2 regions of the Lysinibacillus sp. fls2-241-R2A-57 genome follow, and region 2 is predicted to be linked to the other one. Evidence: riboswitches for the same ligand, from Rfam matches in the RefSeq annotation. Region 2 holds a riboswitch; the other holds the start of a gene.
What was found. A riboswitch is a leader RNA that binds a small molecule or an ion and turns the genes downstream of it on or off. The one in region 2 is predicted to bind cyclic di-AMP.
Positions count from the first base shown of each region.

Region 1: it holds a riboswitch for cyclic di-AMP, as region 2 does, so the genes downstream of both, QRN68_RS25720 (TrkH family potassium uptake protein) here and QRN68_RS05060 (APC family permease) in region 2, are expected to answer to the same signal.

Region 1 covers NZ_JARVRU010000215.1:13,092-23,236, forward strand. The annotation lists gene QRN68_RS25675 (HD family phosphohydrolase) at 1-1,230, opposite strand, end outside; gene QRN68_RS25680 (hypothetical protein) at 1,267-1,473, opposite strand; gene QRN68_RS25685 (PhoH family protein) at 1,713-2,669, opposite strand; gene QRN68_RS25690 (sporulation protein YqfD) at 2,672-3,784, opposite strand; gene QRN68_RS25695 (hypothetical protein) at 3,774-4,034, opposite strand; gene QRN68_RS25700 (hypothetical protein) at 4,089-4,568, opposite strand; gene floA (flotillin-like protein FloA) at 4,596-5,600, opposite strand; gene QRN68_RS25710 (NfeD family protein) at 5,604-6,836, opposite strand; gene rpsU (30S ribosomal protein S21) at 7,149-7,322, opposite strand; cyclic di-AMP (ydaO/yuaA leader) riboswitch at 7,574-7,716, shown strand; gene QRN68_RS25720 (TrkH family potassium uptake protein) at 7,841-9,178, shown strand; gene QRN68_RS25725 (potassium channel family protein) at 9,204-9,860, shown strand; gene QRN68_RS25730 (manganese catalase family protein) at 9,918-10,145, opposite strand, start outside.
Region 2 covers NZ_JARVRU010000026.1:8,667-18,330, forward strand. The annotation lists gene QRN68_RS05020 (amino acid permease) at 1-289, shown strand, start outside; gene QRN68_RS05025 (hypothetical protein) at 405-533, opposite strand; gene QRN68_RS05030 (serine hydrolase domain-containing protein) at 888-1,814, shown strand; gene QRN68_RS05035 (response regulator transcription factor) at 2,094-2,786, shown strand; gene QRN68_RS05040 (sensor histidine kinase) at 2,791-3,726, shown strand; gene QRN68_RS05045 (ABC transporter ATP-binding protein) at 3,864-4,787, shown strand; gene QRN68_RS05050 (ABC transporter permease) at 4,780-5,469, shown strand; gene QRN68_RS05055 (Nramp family divalent metal transporter) at 5,602-6,867, opposite strand; cyclic di-AMP (ydaO/yuaA leader) riboswitch at 7,403-7,556, shown strand; gene QRN68_RS05060 (APC family permease) at 7,740-9,563, shown strand.

The DNA of each region.
Region 1 (10,145 bases), on a different contig from region 2:
AATATGCGAACGCTTTTCCACACTACGTAAAAAGAATAAGCTCGCAAAGCCTCCAAAAATAATATACAGTGTAATTTCCATCTGCATGACAGATGAATAACCCTCTTGGAAAATAACACCAGCCGATGCCGCTGTCATAACTGTAATAAGAACTGCAGCACGATCATCCACTAATAGCCTTACAAGCATTGTTGCCAGCGCTGTCGGGAAAAGGAATGCAACAGTAACATCAAAGCCACCTGAGACTAGGCTAATAAATTTCATTAGCAAGATGGATAAACTATAAACAATTACTGTCACCAATAAAGCCTTACGTTTCTTATTTTCATCCGCATCCGAACGTTCAAATAAAATAAACATGAACACCATTTGCAGTAGTATTAAAATAATAATACCTGCAATCGGTTTCATCGATGCTTTATTACTCACCATACCTAGAAGCTCTAATTGACGGAACGCCTCATTATCAATAATTTGTCCTTCCTGTACGATGACTTGACCTTGAAGAATTCGAGTAGGTTCAACCGATTCTTTTGCCTGGTCCTTTCGAATTTTCGTTTGTTCCTCATTAATCGTTTCATTTTCGATAATACTCATACGTCCAATTAAAACTACCGTATTAAATATTTTATCTGGATAGCCTCGTTGTCCGCGAATTTTTGTTTCAAAATCATTTTGAGCCACAAACAAATTTTCTGAGCGAATAGATTTTTGTAAATATTCCTGTACAAGTTTTGATAGTTGCGTACTTGTTCTTTTTAAATCTTCTTCACTTTGTATTAACAAACCTTCTAGCTGTGAATCAGTAAAAATAATTGGCATTTGATCTGAATCAATGGATTCAAATTTTTTTCGGAGTTGCTCGACTTGATCGCCAATCGGAACAGGTTCTTTCTTGCTAGCAACATCCTCTTTTACTTCAAGAACATAGTCAAATAAAGAAGTTACAATCGCTGCTCGCTGCTTAGCGACATCCTCGGAAAATTCATAAACTGGCTCAACAGCACTTGCTGCTTTTTCTCGCTCCTGTTGGGTTTTAAAAGTGTCTTCAATCGTTTTAGTAGATCGGACTGTTTCAGGCGCTAGTTGCAATGGTTTAAAATCATATGTAACACCTCTAACATTGCCATACATAAGAACAAATTGTAGGGCTCCTGTTAAGATGAGAACGACAATTAAAAAATAACGGAAACCAATAAGCTCTGTAAATTTTTGTAGTTGTTTCTCCATCTGGCACCTCCTCTATCTACCTACTATCATACCAATTCAAAAAACATTTTTCCCGAAAAATGTATAAGAAAGCAAAAAAACAGCTATACAAATTGTATAGCTGTCACATTTTTTCCATTTTAAAGACTTTCTCCCGAAGCGTGTAGTTGATTTCCGTTCCGACTGGGTGCTTTGTTGCTGACGCTTCGCTTTCGCTACAGAAAACATTTGCCGCTGACGCTTCGCTTTCGCAACAGAAAACATTTGTTGTTGCTGTCGCTACGCTTTCGCACAGAGCAAAGCTTCCTGGGGGGCGTCCGATGAGCCGATTCGCTTTCGGCGCAGACTTTCAAACCCCGTTGCACCTGCCGCTTCGCTTTCGGTGCAGACTTCTAAAACCCGTTGCACCTGCCGCTTCGCTTTCGGTGCAGACTTCTAAAAAACCGTTGCACCTGCCGCTTTGCTTTCGGTGCAGACTTTAATATGACCGCTAAGCGGTCATATTAAAGTTGCTGTTCTTCGTAGGCTTTGATGATTTTGGCTACGATTGGGTGGCGTACTACATCGCCTTGTTCTAAAATTTGGAAATGTATAGATTTTACATATTTTAGTGTGCGTTCTGCCACGATTAATCCAGATTCCGTATTTTTCGGTAGGTCGATTTGTGTTTTATCGCCTGTAATGACCATTTTTGAGCCAAAGCCTAGTCGCGTTAAAAACATCTTCATTTGCTGATGTGTCGTATTTTGAGCTTCATCTAAAATAACAAAGGCGTCATCTAATGTACGGCCGCGCATATACGCTAAAGGTGCAATTTCGATTGTGCCTCGTTCGATAAGTCGTTGAGTTTGTTCTGCCCCGTATATATCGTTTAAAGCGTCATAAAGAGGGCGTAAATATGGATCTACCTTTTCCTTCAAATCTCCTGGAAGAAAGCCTAATGACTCTCCTGCCTCTACTGCAGGGCGTGTTAAAATAATACGCTTAACGTTCCCATTTTTTAGTGCCTGTGTTGCCATGACTACCGCTAAATACGTCTTCCCAGTACCAGCTGGACCGATACCAAAAACAACGTCTTTGTGACGGATTGCTTGTATGTATTCTCGTTGACCGATTGTTTTTGCACGGATAGGCTTTCCTTTCGTCGTGCGTGCTATTTCTTCATCATAAAGTTCTGCAAAATATTCGATTGTTCCTTTTTGTGTCATTTCAATAGCTGTTGCAACATCACGTTGATCAATATTAATTCCTTTGCGAATGACCTTCAAAAGAGCATGTAAAAGGTATGTCGCTTGTTCCTTCGCATCCTCTTCACCAGCAAGCTGAATTTGTTCACCACGTGTAATAATATGGACTTGTAAAGCCTCTTCGATTAATTTCATATTAGCATCTGAAATTCCGAGTAGCATGACCGCTTCGTTTGGATTATCCACTTGTAATACAGTTAAATGTTCTGACATAATCATTCTCCTTGTAGGCCTTGTATTGGACTGGCAATGTTTTCATTGACTAAAAATAGAACTTTCCCTTCAACTGTACCATTCCCCCACTTTACCTGTAAAAGGTTTTCTTTTTTTATAACCGTTTTAGTAGGTAATGAACGCAGCACCTTTTCATGAAGTAATGGAATGAGCATTGAATCTATTTTGGATTCATCAAGCTCTACTTGCATTTTTTTAGTATATTGTTCCTCAACAATCGATACATATGGATCGAGCCAATTAGGTAAATCTTTCTTTTGCACATAGTCAACTTTTTCTTTATGAATGCCTTTCACTAGTACACGCCATCGCTTCTGTTCTAGTGTTTCCATCGTTAGCTTTGTTGGAATTTTAAATGAACATTCAAGCCAATAATCAGCATAGACCTCTCCTTTAGCTCCAACAAAAACTTGATCTTCACCACTTTCAATTACCCCACTTACGAGAGTATCACCTTCGTATGCAGTATCGTTCACCGAAATTTTGCGTTCACCATTTTGAATATTAAAGTGAGTAATAACACCACTTTTTGTTGCCACTAAATGCGACGCTAGTTTTTCATTCGTTTGTTTAGTTTGTTTCGGGGACTCCTGAGGTCGTAAAATTACACGTCCGCCATACTTTTCAATATGCACCCAGGAAAGATCTCGATGCTCTTCTAAAAGCTTCTGACGAATGACAGCATCTGAAGGTAAAGCTTTTTTAGACATGGGCGTTTCTAATTGAAATGTATTTTGAAAGGTCTTACCCAGACGTTGCTCCAACTCTGGTGAAGCCGCTTCAATGTCAACACGCCATATAACCTGTGCGCACAGTAATGGGATTAATATCATCATCGCAAGGCCAAGCAAGGTCCAAAGCTGTGCTCGAAAAACGTGAAGCTCATCAGCATAATAGACAGCCATTTTAAGTCGATAACGACTACGTACACGACGAATTTTTGGTAGATAATGCATAGTTGTTTCAAAGGCAACCTCTTGCTCACGAAAGACAACACGTTTTAATGGTACATGTTGTGCATGCAATGCTTGAATAAAAGGATGAACATTTTCGTGGCGCTTTATACGTATGATAATTGGCCGATTATTCCACATTATCGCTCACACCCATATCCTTTGTCATTTTCATATGAAGCTCCTGCAAATCCTCTACAGAAAGATGAAGCATTTCTTCTTTAAGAGCATTAATTTCCACTGATTTTCCACGCACAGTAATATGATAGTCGGCATAGATAAAAGAGCATGACGAAGCATCAGCATGTAGGAAACGATATGGGCCAATGATTTTTAATGTTTCATATTGTAATAATTCAAGTAGTGGCGTTAATTGAAATAGTTTTCTCATAAAAAATGCCTCCTTCTTCGGCAATATATGCATCGAAAAAGGAGGACATGCTGATTATTTTCTTTTTGCTTTAGGAGGGCCTAAAACCTCTGCCATTACTATAGCCTGCATTAATGATTTTTTAGACTTTGGTAATTGAAAGGCCGAATGTGATCCAGTTACTTCCACATCTTTTTTCCCTGTCGCCAAACGACCAATACTTTCTCTTTTCGTGGTACGACTAACTGTCTCAGTTGGGATTAACGGTTGTGCTGTATAACTTGGTACTTGCTCTTTTACTCTTTTTTCGACATTTTTCCTAAGCTCTTCTACTTTAGGCTGCCCATTCTTCCATTCCCCTAAAAATTCACGCGTAAAATCCTCAAAGCTTTGCGAATTAGCAGTAGGACGTTGTTGTTGAACCTCCTTAACTGGAGGCTCAACATGTGAATCTTTATTAAAAGGTGGCATTGATTTTTGTTCTTTCTTACTCTTTGATTTCCCGAAAATAGAGCTGACTATGGCAATTATCGCAACTATAATTAATTGTTCCATTTATTAGTACCGCTCCTTTCCGTTTTTTTATGCGTTAGGTTCATTTGTTTCAGACTTATCTGAGCTTACTTTTGAAATGGAGTCTCGCATAGCTGTATCCGCTTGAATGTTTCGGTAGTTCATGTAATCCATAATACCAAGATTACCTGAGCGTAGAGCTTCTGCCATTGCCTGTGGTACTTCAGCTTCTGCTTCTACTACTTTCGCCTTCATCTCTTGTACACGCGCAATCATTTCTTGCTCGTTCGCTACGGCCATTGCACGACGTTCCTCGGCCTTCGCTTGGGCAATGTTTTTATCTGCCTGTGCTTGTTCAATTTGTAATTCTGCACCGATGTTTTTGCCGATATCAACATCTGCAATATCGATCGATAAGATTTCAAACGCTGTACCAGAATCTAAGCCTTTTGCTAATACAGTTTGAGAAATCATATCAGGATTTTCAAGAACTGTCGTATGACTAGAGGCACTACCAATTGTAGAAACGATCCCTTCACCTACACGGGCAATAACCGTTTCTTCACCCGCACCACCGACTAAACGTTCAATGTTTGCGCGAACTGTAATACGTGCCTTCGCTTTTACTTCAATACCGTTCATAGCAACACCTGCAATAAATGGTGTTTCAATGACTTTCGGGTTAACAGACATTTGTACAGCTTCTAATACATCACGACCCGCTAAATCAATTGCCGCACAACGCTCAAATGTTAACTCGATATTTGCACGGTGAGCCGCGATTAACGCATTTACTACACGGTCAACATTACCACCTGCTAAATAGTGACTTTCAAGTTGATTGATTGTAACAGGTAACCCAGCTTTATGTGCTTTAATTAACGGATTCACGATTCGCGATGGAATTACTCGACGTAAACGCATCCCGATTAATGTGAAAATACTAACACGGACACCTGCAGCAAGCGCAGAAATCCACAGCGCCACTGGTACAAAGGTAAAGAATACCGCTAGAACAATGAATAATAAGACTAGCCCAACAATTGGACCTATTAAAGCTAAATCAAATCCCATTTGCTATTCCTCCATCTCTATTTCTGTTTGTCTCACAACAATTCGTGAGCCCTCTACTTTAATAATTTCTACATGTTTCTCTGCATCAACATAGCCACCTTCTGATACTACGTCAATGCGTTCACTGCCAAATAGCATCGTACCTGCCGGACGGAGTGGCGTAAGCGTTTTACCCACTTTTCCAAGCAACTCTGTGCGATTTACGTTAGAGACATAGCCTTCTTCCGTCGTTGTCGCATCCAGCAAGATCAGTTTGTTTAAAACATGCAATTTTTTACCGAAAAATTTCATCAGGATCACCATTCCTATTATCGCTACAATTAGCGCAATGAAAATCGCTATAATCATTTGCATCATGTTTGCACCTGCCAGTATTAGACTTAGTAATATTAGCAAACCACCTAAAATACCAACGATACCTCCGGGGACAAAAAATTCCGCCATGACGAGTGCTAAGCCTACTATGAATAAAAGTAATGTTTCATAACCCGCGAAGCCCGCCACCATATGGCCGAAGAAAAATAATCCCAAAGCTGACAATCCCACTATACCTGGAACACCAAACCTAGGAGAAAATAGCTCCATTACAAGGCCTAAGCTCGCAATCGACAATAAAATCGGAACTATAATCGGATTCGTAATAAAACGAGCAATTTTTTCAGAAAAAGTAGGCTCAATTGAAACGATATCACTATCCATTAAATGCGTTTTTTCTAAAAGGTCCTGGAAATTTGAAACCGTTCCCTTAGAATAACCAACTTGTTTTGCCTCCGAAGCAGATAAAGTTAATAAATTCCCTACTCCTGCTCGAAATTTTGATAAATCCACTGATGCTGTTTTCCCTGCAGAATCGGTTATTGCAGCCGCCCCTATTGTTCCATTTGGCACCATATAGATTTCATCCGCATGTAAGGCTAAAAAAGCACCTGCAGAATGCGCGTCTTTGTTAATATACGCAATCGTACGTATATCCGTTGCATCCATAAGCCTAGCAATATCACCCGCTGCATTCACGAAACCGCCAGGCGTATGAATGTCTAAAATAATCGCCTCTGCATCGTTTTCCTCCGCCTCTTTAAAAGTTCGTTCTAAAAATGCGTGCAGTCCTCGTTCTACTTCATCATGAATAGGTATGTGGTAGACCTTGCTACTTGCAAAAGCAGTTGTTAATGGAAACGCTAACAAAAATGTCATCCAAATAACTAATAAATAGCTGAGGATTCTCCGCCTCCGCATCTTTTTCCCTCCCTTCTAACATGCTTCTCTCTTGTATATACGACTGACTTTGCAAAAAGTTTCAAAAATCCTAATAATTTTATTATACCGTGAATTTTTAATCTGTGGGTCTTTTAATAACCTTATATTAACATAAAAGCCGAATGAATCTTAATGATCACATTCGGCTTCTTCAATATGTACGTAAATTGAGCACAAAGTAAAATACCCGAAATTAATCGCAATGCGATTAACTTCAGGTATATTTTTGTCTGCTCAGTGAATCATACAATTGCGTGTTATGAACGTAGGGATTTTTAATGGGAAATTAAATTACCACTTACGTTTACGTGCAGCTTCTGATTTCTTTTTACGTTTAACGCTAGGTTTTTCGTAGAACTCGCGCTTTCTAACTTCTTGAATTGTACCACTTTTTGATACAGTACGTTTGAAGCGGCGAAGAGCATCTTCAAGCGATTCGTTTTTGCGAACGACAGTTTTTGACATCTCTCTTTCCCTCCCTCCGAACACACGTCAATACACAAATAGGCAAATAACCATCTGTTGTGTACTAAAGAATTATATCGTATTGTCTAATAATGGTCAATAGAAAGTGCACGAAATAATATCGAGAATTTTTGGTTTTTTTTCTTTAGGAATTTTCGACTTACATTTTGACCACAATAAACATAAATATTGTTACCTAAAAATTAAGGGTTTACAAAAAATAGAAAAAGGGCGTAGAATTATCACATTCAATTATATATCAGCCAAATCTCAATAATTTTCGAGAACGGAGGACCCAGTATTTTGGGGTTAATTCTGCATTTGCAGAAGGAATGAGAAACTCTTTCGCCATTCTACCCGTCAGCTAACTTCGTCGGCTAAAAGCGAAGGAGGTCATGTTTAGACCACCATTAACTAGTATGTGTTTTATGCCTAAATCATCTGGAAGCATACTAAAAATAGTTGGTCTTTTTATTATGTTTTTTTAAAATCTTTATCCAAACATTGAGGAGAATAAGATGAAAACAATTAAAAAGAAATTAAATCCTCCTAAAATACTTGTGCTGGGTTTTGCAACTATTATCCTAATTGGAACATTTTTGTTAACTCTTCCTATTGCAACGGAGAATGGTCAGGGACTTTCATTTTTAGACGCCTTATTTACCGCTACTTCTGCAACGTGCGTAACAGGACTGGTTGTTGTAGATACTGGCGATACATTTTCTACATTTGGAGAATTAGTTATTTTATTTCTTATCCAAATTGGTGGATTAGGTTTTATGACGTTTGCAACATTAGTATTTTTACTATTAGGAAAAAAAATTTCCTTAAAAGAAAGACTTTTATTAAAAGAAGCCTTCAACAATATTACAATGGCTGGTCTTGTTAGACTGGTTAGAAGAATACTACTATTTACTGCAGTAATTGAATTTATAGGTGGTTTAATTTTATCTATCCGTTTTTCGTTCGATATGCCTGTAGGTAAAGCTATATATTTTGGCTTCTTTCATTCCATCTCGAATTTTAATAACGCTGGATTTGATTTAATGGGAGGCTTTAATGGGTTGACCGAATATGTAGACGACCCATTTATCGTTTTAACTATTTGCGCTCTTATTACAATCGGTGGCTTAGGGTTTATCGTCATAAATGAACTCTATGAATATCGGGAAACAAAACGCCTTTCTGTGCATTCAAAAATCGTATTAACTACAACGCTTATTTTAACAGTTGGATCGACGATTTTAATTTTCTTATTTGAATATGGAAATAGTAAAACCCTTGGACCTTTGTCTGAATGGGGCAAAGTTCTTGGTTCATTATACCAAGCTGTTACTCCAAGGACTGCAGGCTCTAATACCCTTCCTATAGCAGACTTAACACAATCTACATTATTTTTAATCATCCTGCTGATGTTCATTGGAGCAGGTTCTGGTTCCACTGCTGGGGGAATAAAAATAACAACCTTCGCACTTTTGGTTGCTACGATGTGGTCACAAATTAGAGGAAAAGAAGATGTTGTCCTCTTTAGACGTAGAATAGTTAACGAAACAATTTTAAAAGCTTTAACAGTGACAATGTGTGGAATGATGATTGTTATACTCGTCACGTTTGTCTTAAGTATTACCGAGCAAGGACATAACTTTATGATGTATTTATTTGAGGCCACCTCTGCTTTTGGTACAGTTGGACTATCGATGGGATTAACTCCAGAGCTATCACCTGGTGGTCGTCTAGTCATCATACTTACAATGTTTGCAGGTAGATTAGGTCCATTAACAATTGCTTTTGCCATAGCAAAACGACGGAAATCTGAAGCATTCCGTCATCCTAAAGGTAATATTATGATTGGGTAATCACGATAAAGGAGAGTAGAGTGCAATGACTATCAAACAATATGCTGTAATTGGCCTAGGTAGATTTGGAACAAGTATAGCTCGCAAATTACATGAGGCTGGGCAGGAAGTGTTAGGAATCGACATTAATGAGGAAAGAGTCGAAGATGCCGAACTATATGTTACACATGCAGTAGTCGCTGATTCGACAGAAGAAAAAGCTCTTACCGCTTTAGGAATAGGCAATTTCGATTATGTCATCGTGGCAATAGGCAATGATATGCAGTCGAGCATTTTAACCGTATCATTATTAAAAGAACTCGGAATCAAAAAAGTGATTGCAAAGGCTCTTGGAAAAAGACACGGGCAAGTTTTAGATAAAGTAGGAGCAGACTGGATTATCTATCCTGAACGAGATATGGGAGAGCGAGTTGCCAATCAGCTTCTCTCACCCAATATGCTAAACTATATTGAATTATCAAAAGAATACAGTATAGAAGAAATTATGATTCCTTCAAAGATGGCTGGACAAAATCTTCGAGATTTAGATCTTCGTGCGAAGTATAATGTAAGTGTCATTGCCATTGTTCGAGAAGGGGACATTATCATTTCTCCCTCCCCTGAGCAGATTATTGAAAAGGAAGATTTATTAGTAATGATTGGTCATCGGAAGGATCTTGCTTTATTTGCCAATATTGAATAATAATCAAATAGGCTGTGTCAAAAGGAGTTTTCTTTTGAACCAGCCTATTCACCTCTTTTAAAAGACCTTCTTGCTATCCCTATCATCTTTTAAAATCTCTACAGCCTCTCTGAAACGTAGAGAATGGACGATTTCTCGTTCACGTAAAAATTTCAAGCTATCATTCAAATCAGTGTCATCTGATAAATCAATAATCCACTGATATGTCGCACGTGCTTTTTCTTCTGCTGCAATATCCTCATACAGATCAGCAATCGGATCCCCTTTAGCCTGAATATATGTTGC
Region 2 (9,664 bases):
CCATTATCGTTTCCGTCGAGCGTTCGAGGTACAAGGCTTGGATCCGAAATTGCTGCCATATAAAGCGAAGCTATTTCCATTCGGTCCGCTATTTGCCTTTACAGTTTGTATGATTGTTGTTATCGGTCAAAACTACACGGCCTTTATGGGTGATAAAATTGATTGGTACGGAGTCGTTGTTTCATACATTGGTATTCCACTGTTCTTACTGTTATGGCTTGGCTATAAAATCAAGCATAAAACAAAAATGCTCCCACTTGAAGAATGTGATTTAAAGGTGGAAGACTAATATTAAAGCTGTTCTATAATCCATTGAATGATGGTTTATGGAACAGCTTTTTTTACTATTTTGCAAAATATCTATAAAACGAAAACATGTCATATGGTAAATTATAGACTAATCATCATAGCGTGTGGTTGATTTCCGTTCCGACTGGGCGCTTTGTTGCTGTCGCTTCGCTTTCGCGACAGAAAACATTTGTTGTTGTTGTTGTTGTTGTTGTTGCCGCTACGCTTTCGCGCAGATAAAACAATTGCCGCCGCTACGTTAGCACTTCGCTTTCGCACAGAGCAAAGCTTCCTAGGGGCGTCCGATGAGCCGCTTGGGCCTACACGATGTAGGTCACGAAGGCGTTATCACAGGATGTGATGTTTTTAGCCTTCGTTCCTCTACCTGCTCGCTCCATGGTCTCATCTGTGACGCTAATCCCCAAAGAGTCGCCCAGTCGGAACGAAGATCAACTAATATACAGAGCATATATTTTAACAAAAGGCATCCGCAATTTTTGGTAAGGAGGCAAATTTTAAATAATTTATTCAGTATAAACGGGCAGCAAAATTGCACGTAAAAACCCAATAGGAGAAGACTAATAATAAGAGGGGGAAAGATGATAGACTATCCATTTTTACAAAACAGATTAAAAAAAGAAAAGATTAATACTTTCTTGATTAATAGTCATGGCAAAACGATATTTCAATACTATAAAAACAAGAAACAACAACAGAAACTTCATAAAATTAATTCTTGCACAAAGAGTATTCTTTCCATCTTATTTGGCATTGCAATAGATCAAAAATATATAGAATCTGTTCATATACCTGTCCATTCTTTTTTTCCTGAACTATTCGAACGGCAAGGTGATAAACGTAAAATGGATATGACAATATATCACCTTTTAACAATGACGGAGGGGTTAGATTTCCCGGAATTTGGTGAATGGAATAGTTTTGCTCCTATGGTATTTCATTCTGATATAGTAAAATTTATAATAGATCGTCCGATGGTGCATCCAGTTGGTTCGCATATGAATTATAACTCGGGTTGCTCCCATATACTATCTGCTATATTGCAGCAAGTGACGAATATGAAAACAAAAGAATTTGCCAATCGTTATTTATTTCAACCATTAGGTATTCTCAAATATCAATGGTATGAGGATAAGAAGAAAATTAGTAAAGGGGCAGATGGTCTTTTATTAAAAGCAGAAGATATGATGAAAGTAGGCCTTTTAGTTTTAAAAAAGGGTATATATAACGAAAAAAGGATAGTTTCAGAGGATTGGATTAACCATTCGATAAAGCCTAATTTAATGACTTATGACAATATCGGCTATTACGGGATGCATTGGTGGGTAAATAAACAGGATGAAACTAAAGCTTTTTCGGTAGATAATCAATATTTCTTTGCATTAGGCTTTGGGGGACAATATATTTTTATTTGGCCAAAGGAAGAACTAGTTATTACTATCACAGGTGACTTGTATGAAACTAGTTTATTACCGCTTCAATTAATAAAGGACTACATCTTGAAATAATCAACAGATGGTAGGGGTGGCCAAACACCTACTGAAATAGAGGAACTCAGTCTAAGAACGCCACGTCCTGTGGCAATTTATTTGTGCGAAAGCGTAGTGTTAACGAAGCGACAGCAACAGGGTTTGTATGTGCGAAAGCGTAGTGTTAACGAAGCGACAGCAACAGGGTTTTGTATGTGCGAAAGCGTAGTGCTAACGAAGCGACAGCAACAATTACGCCAAGGCAAAATCAACCACACGTTATGGTGATGAGCTAATAAAAAGAAGAGGTGCATGAAAGTGCAAAAGCATATTTTACTAGTAGAAGATGATGAAGCCATTCGTGAAATGGTAGAAAACTACTTAATGATGGAGGGGTTCCTTGTTACCTCTGCAATAAATGGGGAAGAGGCATTACAAAATTGTTTAAACAATTCCTTTGATTTAGTGATCTTGGATATTATGATCCCGAAACTTAATGGTTTAGAAGTTTTAAAGATCGTACGAGAACAGGCTTCATTTCCAATTATCATCATGTCAGCCAAAGATAGTGATGTTGATAAAGCGTTAGGATTGGGATTAGGGGCAGATGATTATATCGCCAAGCCGTTTTCGATGCTGGAATTTTCAGCACGTGTCAAAGCCGCCATTAGAAGAGCTACACAATACTCTAATCATGTAGATGATAAGAAAGATGTATTAGAGCTAGATAACTTAACGATAGATCTTGTTAATTTTTCAGTAGAGAAGAATGGGCAAAAAGTAAAGCTTACGTCAAAGGAATTTGCCATCTTAAAATTATTCGTAACAAATCGTAATCGAGTTTTTACAAAGCAGCAAATTTATCAACTGATCTGGAATGATGCTTACTATGGCGATGAAAATATTATTAATGTACATATAAGAAGATTACGCGAAAAAATTGAAGACAATCCATCCGACCCTCAATATGTTAAAACGCTTTGGGGGATTGGCTATAAATTTGAAGGATAAACAGATGATTATAATTCTATTACTCATTATTGTGTTACTCATAGGAATTATTATTTTTCAGGTGAGGGCAAAAAAACAACAAGATGCTACTATTCAATACATGCATCAAAAACTGCAAGCAATCATTGATGAACAATCGAGCGAGAAGATTTTAGTATCTACAGCTAATCAAGAATTACAGCAGCTGCTTATTGCGATGAATGGATTGCTAGACCATAATCAAAAAGTACTGGCGACACATCGAAAAATGGAAAGCTCCATGAAAAAGATGTTGGCCAATATCTCACATGATCTTAAAACACCTTTAACGGTTGTACTAGGTTATACGGAAATGCTACAGCTTAAGCAATCACTTAGTGAAGCGGAGCAGCAACGGTTGCTCACGGGCGTTCATACGAAAACATTGGAAGTATTAAAAATAATCCATACATTTTTTGACTTGGCAAAATTGGAGGCTGGGGATACAGATTATCCAATGACAAAAATTAATGTCAGTGAAATTTGCCGAAAAAATATTTTATCATTTTACGATATGGTCACCTCTATGGGGCTAGAGATAGATATTACAATACCAGAGATATCCATATATGCACTTGGTAATGAAGAAGCGTTAGATAGAGTTCTGAACAATTTACTGTCAAACGCTATTGCCTATGGGGCAGCAGGAAACGTTATTGGACTAACGGTAAGAAATGATGATACTAACATTTTTATTGATGTATGGGATCGTGGTAAGGGAATTGAAGAATATCAAATTGATAATGTTTTTGAAAGAATGTATACGCTTGAGGATTCCAGAAATAAATCCTTCCAAGGTAGTGGTCTTGGCTTAACCATTACAAAACGTCTTGTAGAATTAATGGATGGCTCCATACAGCTCTCAAGTATTCCTTATGAGAAAACCATTTTTACGGTTTCATTAAAACGAATGATGTACTAAACAGTCTTGCTTGTAGAGCATTCTAATTGCTTTGCAAGCTTTTCTTCTGCACTTAAGAAATTTGTAAGAATCAAGTAATAAATTAGAGAGTTTCATTTTTTATAATAAGGATAGCTAAATTTAAGGGAGAGATCTATATGACATATATTATAAAAACGAATCAGCTTACGAAAGTGTATGAGGGAAAAGAAGTGATTTCTGCCGTCACTATGCATGTCAAAAAGGGGGAGATTTATGGCTTTTTAGGTCCTAATGGTGCTGGGAAAACCACGGTCATGAAAATGCTGACAAATCTCACGAAGCCAACGAGCGGAGACATTGAAATCTTTGGTGAAAAATTAACTGATCGATCATATGAAGTGCTGAAAAGGATGGGGACGATTATTGAATATCCCATTTTCTATGAACATTTAACAGCAAAGGAAACTTTAGAATTACATTGCGAATATATGGGCTATTATGATAAGAAAGAAATTGCTCATGTTCTAGATCTAGTGAAACTAACAAACACAGAGAAGAAGCGTGTAAAAGACTTTTCTCTTGGGATGAAACAGCGATTGGGTATCGCGCGTGCTATTATTACGAAGCCGGAATTACTTATTTTAGATGAGCCGATTAATGGACTAGATCCAGTTGGAATTAAAGAGCTTCGAGAGCTATTCAAGATGCTTTGCAAAGAGTATGGAATTACGATTATTATTTCTAGTCACATTTTGGGTGAAATTGAACAAATGGCTGATACCATTGGCGTTATTAAGAATGGAAGATTAATTACTGAAGTATCAATGAACGATATCAATCACAGTCAGACAGATTATATTGAAGTGATTGTTAACGATGGAAAAAAAGCAGCCTTTATTATAGAAAAGGAATTACATATTACTAATTTCAAGCTAATGGATGATCATGCTATTCGCATTTATGATGCGACAGCTTCCCAGAAGATGTTATCTAAAACATTGATTGAGCATGATATTGATATTGAGGGCATTAGCAAAAAAACAAGCTCATTAGAGGATTATTTCTTGAAATTAATCAATGGAGGTGTCGTTAATGCTTAATTTAATGCGCCTGGAAATGAAAAAGTATCATTTAGGTTCATATGTAAAAGGAGCTATCATCGCAAATTTTGTGATATTAGGTCTTGTGTTTATGCTTCTATTTATCACAAAAGTAGAAGGAGATCCAAATCTTGAAAATTATCAGGGGGTACTATCCTTCATAGAATCAATGACAAGAGGAGTATTTATTGTTTTTGCATCGGTATTAATCGCTAAATTTATTATTGGAGAATACAAATATAAAACGATCACTTTGGCATTTATGTATCCAATAAATAGGAAAAAATTAATTGCTTCAAAGTTAGCCATTGTTATACTTTTTACCTTTAGTGCAATTATCTTATCGAATGTTTTCATAACGACGATTTTTTGTGTTATTACAGAAAGTTTTGAATTGATTCCAGATTCATTAACGACTACTTTAATTATGCAGCGTATTCCAGTTGTATTAATGAATGCCGTAGCAGCATCAGGGATGGCATTGATACCATTGTATTTTGGTATGAGAAAATACTCCATTCCCACAACGATTTTATCATCAATACTTATTGTATCGGTCGTTTCCTCCAATACAGGGAACTTTTCATTAAATGATATTATTTTCATTCCAATAACATTAGCCATTATCGGAATCAGCGTTGCCTATTTAGCGATTCGAAATATTGAGAAGATCGATATTTAAGGATAAAAAATAGAAGAGCTTAAATAAGGCTGGGGCGTAAGTATATAAAAGTTTTCACATCAGAAAAGCGCGAGAAATCAACGTTCTCGCGCTTTTTAAGGTTTAGACCAGTACTGTCCCAGACACATTTTTTTAACCGAATATCGTTTGCCATAATAAATAAAGATTTAAAGCAACTACAATTACCACGACAAACCATCCTAATATTGTGGTAACACGGTGGTTGACTAGGTTACCCATGATGTCACGTTTACTTGTAAACATAACAAGTGGTATTAGGGCAAAGGCAATACCAAAGGATAAAATAACTTGACTTAGGACAAGTGCATAGGTTGCGTTAACTCCAGATGCAATGATGACTAATGGAGGTAACATTGTAATAGCTCGGCGCAAATAAAGGGGTATTTTTCTTCTAATGAATCCCTGCATCACAACGTCACCTGCTAATGTACCCACCGAAGAGCTAGCAAGACCTGCAATAAGAAGACCAAGACCAAAGGACACTGCTGCCATTGGTCCAAGAGCATCTCTTAAACCGTTATAGGCTATATCTAAATCTTCCACTACTAATCCTTGTGTATGGAATACTGCGGCAGCAATAATTAGCATACTCATATTGATGGCGCCTGCAATAATCATTGCAATCACAATATCTATAAACTCAAAACGAAAAATACGTTTTTTTTCATTGTCATTTCGTCCAACAATGCGATTTTGTGTCAATGAAGAATGTAAGTAAATAGCGTGTGGCATAACCGTCGCACCTAAAATACCTGTTGCCAGTAACAGTGAGTCTACCCCTTCAAAGTGAGGAGAGAACATCCCTATCGCTACTTCGCCCCAATTTGGTTGTGCTAAAAACGTTTGGAATGCAAAGGCTAGCACGACAATTAGCACCATACCAGAAATACCTGCTTCAAATGCCCTAAAGCCTCTGCGTTGTAATTCTAAAATAGCAAATGAGCCGACTGCTGTAATAAGCGCTGCAGGTAACATTGGAATGTTGAATAACAAGTACAGCCCTAGTGCAGCCCCAATAAATTCTGCGAGATCTGTTGCGATAATGACCAATTCAGCCTGTATCCATAAAAAAATAGAAGTTTTTTTAGAAAAATGTTCACGTGCTACTTCAGGTAAATTTTTGCCAGTCGCAATACCGAGCTTTGCTGACAAAGATTGAATTAACACCGCCATTAAATTGGAAAAGGCGATTACCCAAAGAAGTAAATATCCATATTGTGAACCTGCTGTAATATTTGTTGCGAAGTTGCCTGGATCAATATAGGCAACCGCTGCGATGAAGGCTGGACCAAGAAACGGTAAAATTCGTCGCCAGCCTGTTATTTCTCCATCTAAAACCGCCTCAGCAGACGATTTTGTCATTCGTTTGTAAACCATGTTGTTCCCTCATTTCAAAAAGTATCACATAAGAAATAAAGTTTCTTGGAGGAAAAATATATATTACTATTTTATAGGTTTAGCGAAAAAATGTGAAGATGTTTGCCTAATTTTTTGTAGCTCAATATTTATGTAGTTAAAGTATGCACGATTATATATGTAGTATTAACAAAGAATCTGTACTCGAGCGGATTTGCAACGTTTTTTCTTATAGAAATAGGTTACTGAAAAGTTCTTTTAAAAAGGGAAAAGGCACAGTGTCTAAATTAAGCTTGATAATAGGATTTGCGAAATCGAAAGTACAAACTGATAGATGAATACGAAGTAATATGTATTCATCTACAGGTGAAATTAAATAATGTGCATAAGCTATCTTAAAAGTGAGACAATACTTTTAAGATAGCTTTTTTAATTCTACGGATAATTACATACTATCCGCGAGAATATCTGTGCTTTTCACATATAACAATAAAAAATTTTCTTCTTTACTTTTTCTTAATACGAGCGTAATATGACATCATTATAAAAGTTTCAAATTTCTAAATCGCTGAAGCAACTAAACGCGGGGGACCCAATTTTTACGGATTGTTTAACAATAATCCTTGGGGTGAATCTCTTCATTTATTGAAGGGTAGGGCTACTCAGGCCCGAATCCGACAGCTAACCTCGTAAGCGTTAAGAGCAGAAAAGTTGGAGCTTGGCAGACGAATGAGCGTCTACAAGTCGTATTTAGTGATGACTTGTAGACGTTTTTTTATTCTCATTTGAAAATAGAAATAAGCCCCAGTGCACGGCACGAAAAACAGATTATGCTAAGGTGTAATCGATTTAGAAATGCGAAACATATCCCATGAAATTAGAAGGTGTTGTATATGAAATCCTCATTAAAACGTTATGTTATCGGAAAACCATTGAGATCCGATGCGTTAGGGGAACAGAAGCTTAGTAAAACAAAGGCTCTTGCCATACTATCGTCCGATGCTTTGTCATCAGTGGCGTACGGGCCTGAGCAAATTTTAATTGTACTCATGACAGTAAGTACTGTTGCCTTTTGGTATTCGCTACCAATTGCCGCTGGGGTAGTTGTGTTATTAACAGCACTTATTTTTTCGTATCGTCAAGTTATTTATGCGTATCCACATGGTGGTGGTGCGTACGTAGTTTCTCGGGAAAATTTAGGTGTCAATGCCGGTCTCGTCGCTGGTGGTTCATTGCTTGTCGATTACATTTTAACCGTTGCGGTAAGTGTGTCGGCGGGGACAGATGCGATTACTTCGGCATTTCCAAGTCTACATCCCTATAACGTGTATATCGCTGTGTTTTTTGTTATATGTTTAACGCTTTTAAACTTACGTGGTGTCACAGAATCTGCATCCATTTTAGCGTATCCAGTATATTTGTTTGTATTAGTCATGCTGATATTAATTGGAGTAGGGATTTACAATGTAGTAACAGGGCAAGTTCCAGCAGAGTTGCATCCAAAAGTTGGTACACCAGTTGCAGGAATTAGTCTTTTTATATTATTAAAGGCATTTGCATCAGGAAGTTCAGCTTTGACTGGTGTTGAAGCCATTTCAAATGCTATTCCTAATTTTAAGGATCCAGGACCAAAAAATGCGTCTAAAACGTTACTTGCGATGGGCGGTATTTTAGCGGTACTATTTATCGGTATTGTAAGTTTAGCTTATTTTTATGGAGTTGCTCCAAGTGCAAAAGAAACAGTTGTTTCACAAATTGCAGAGGCGAGTGTAGGTCGTAATTTTTTTTACTATATAGTGCAAGGAACAACAGCAATGATTTTAGTACTCGCTGCAAATACAGGTTATTCAGCCTTCCCTTTACTAGCAGTCAATTTATCGAAGGACCGTTTTATTCCAAGAATATTCGAAGTTCGTGGGGATCGTCTCGGTTATTCAAATGGAATCTTGATGCTTGGTTTAGCTGCCATTGTCTTAATCATTTTATTTGGTGGGGCAACAGAGCATTTAATTCCACTTTATGCAGTTGGCGTTTTTATTCCGTTTACGTTAGCGCAGGCTGGAATGATGCGAAAATGGTGGCGTGAAAAGCCAAAAGGTTGGGGTGCAAAATTTGCAATAAATACGATCGGGGCGGTTATTTCCTTTGTTGTCGCTATGATGTTTTTTGTGACGAAATTACCTCAAGTATGGCCAGTATTTATCTTCTTACCAATAATTATTTTGACGTTCCATCGCATTAAACAACATTATCAGGCAGTTGGTGAACAGTTAAGATTAAATAATGAGGAACTACCTGATGTTGAAGGAAATGTTTTCATTGTCCCTGTGGCTGGTATTACGAAAGTAGTCGAAAACACTTTACATTACACACGTTCATTAAAGGTTGACAAAATTATTGCCTTTTATGTTGCCTTCGATCAAGCTGACGCAAAAGCTTTTGAAGAGAAATGGAAAGCTTGGCAGCCAGATGTACGGCTTGTAACATACTATTCACCATATCGAAGTATTACGCAGCCATTGATGAAATTTATTGGTAAGGTTGAACATCAATGCGAGAAAACAGGACATCGAGTAACAGTTGTTATTCCACAGTTTATACCCAAAAAAGGGTGGCATCATATGTTACACAATCAATCGAGTCTATTAATTCGTGCTACGCTGTTATTTAACAAAAATGTCGTTATTATGACAGTGCCTTTTCATTTATTAAAATAATGACTAGCATGCTGGAAAATTGTCTGATATAATCAGTACGTTGATTGTAAAACACGAACATTTGCAATTAAAATTCATCGGAATGCCAGTAAATTCCGAAA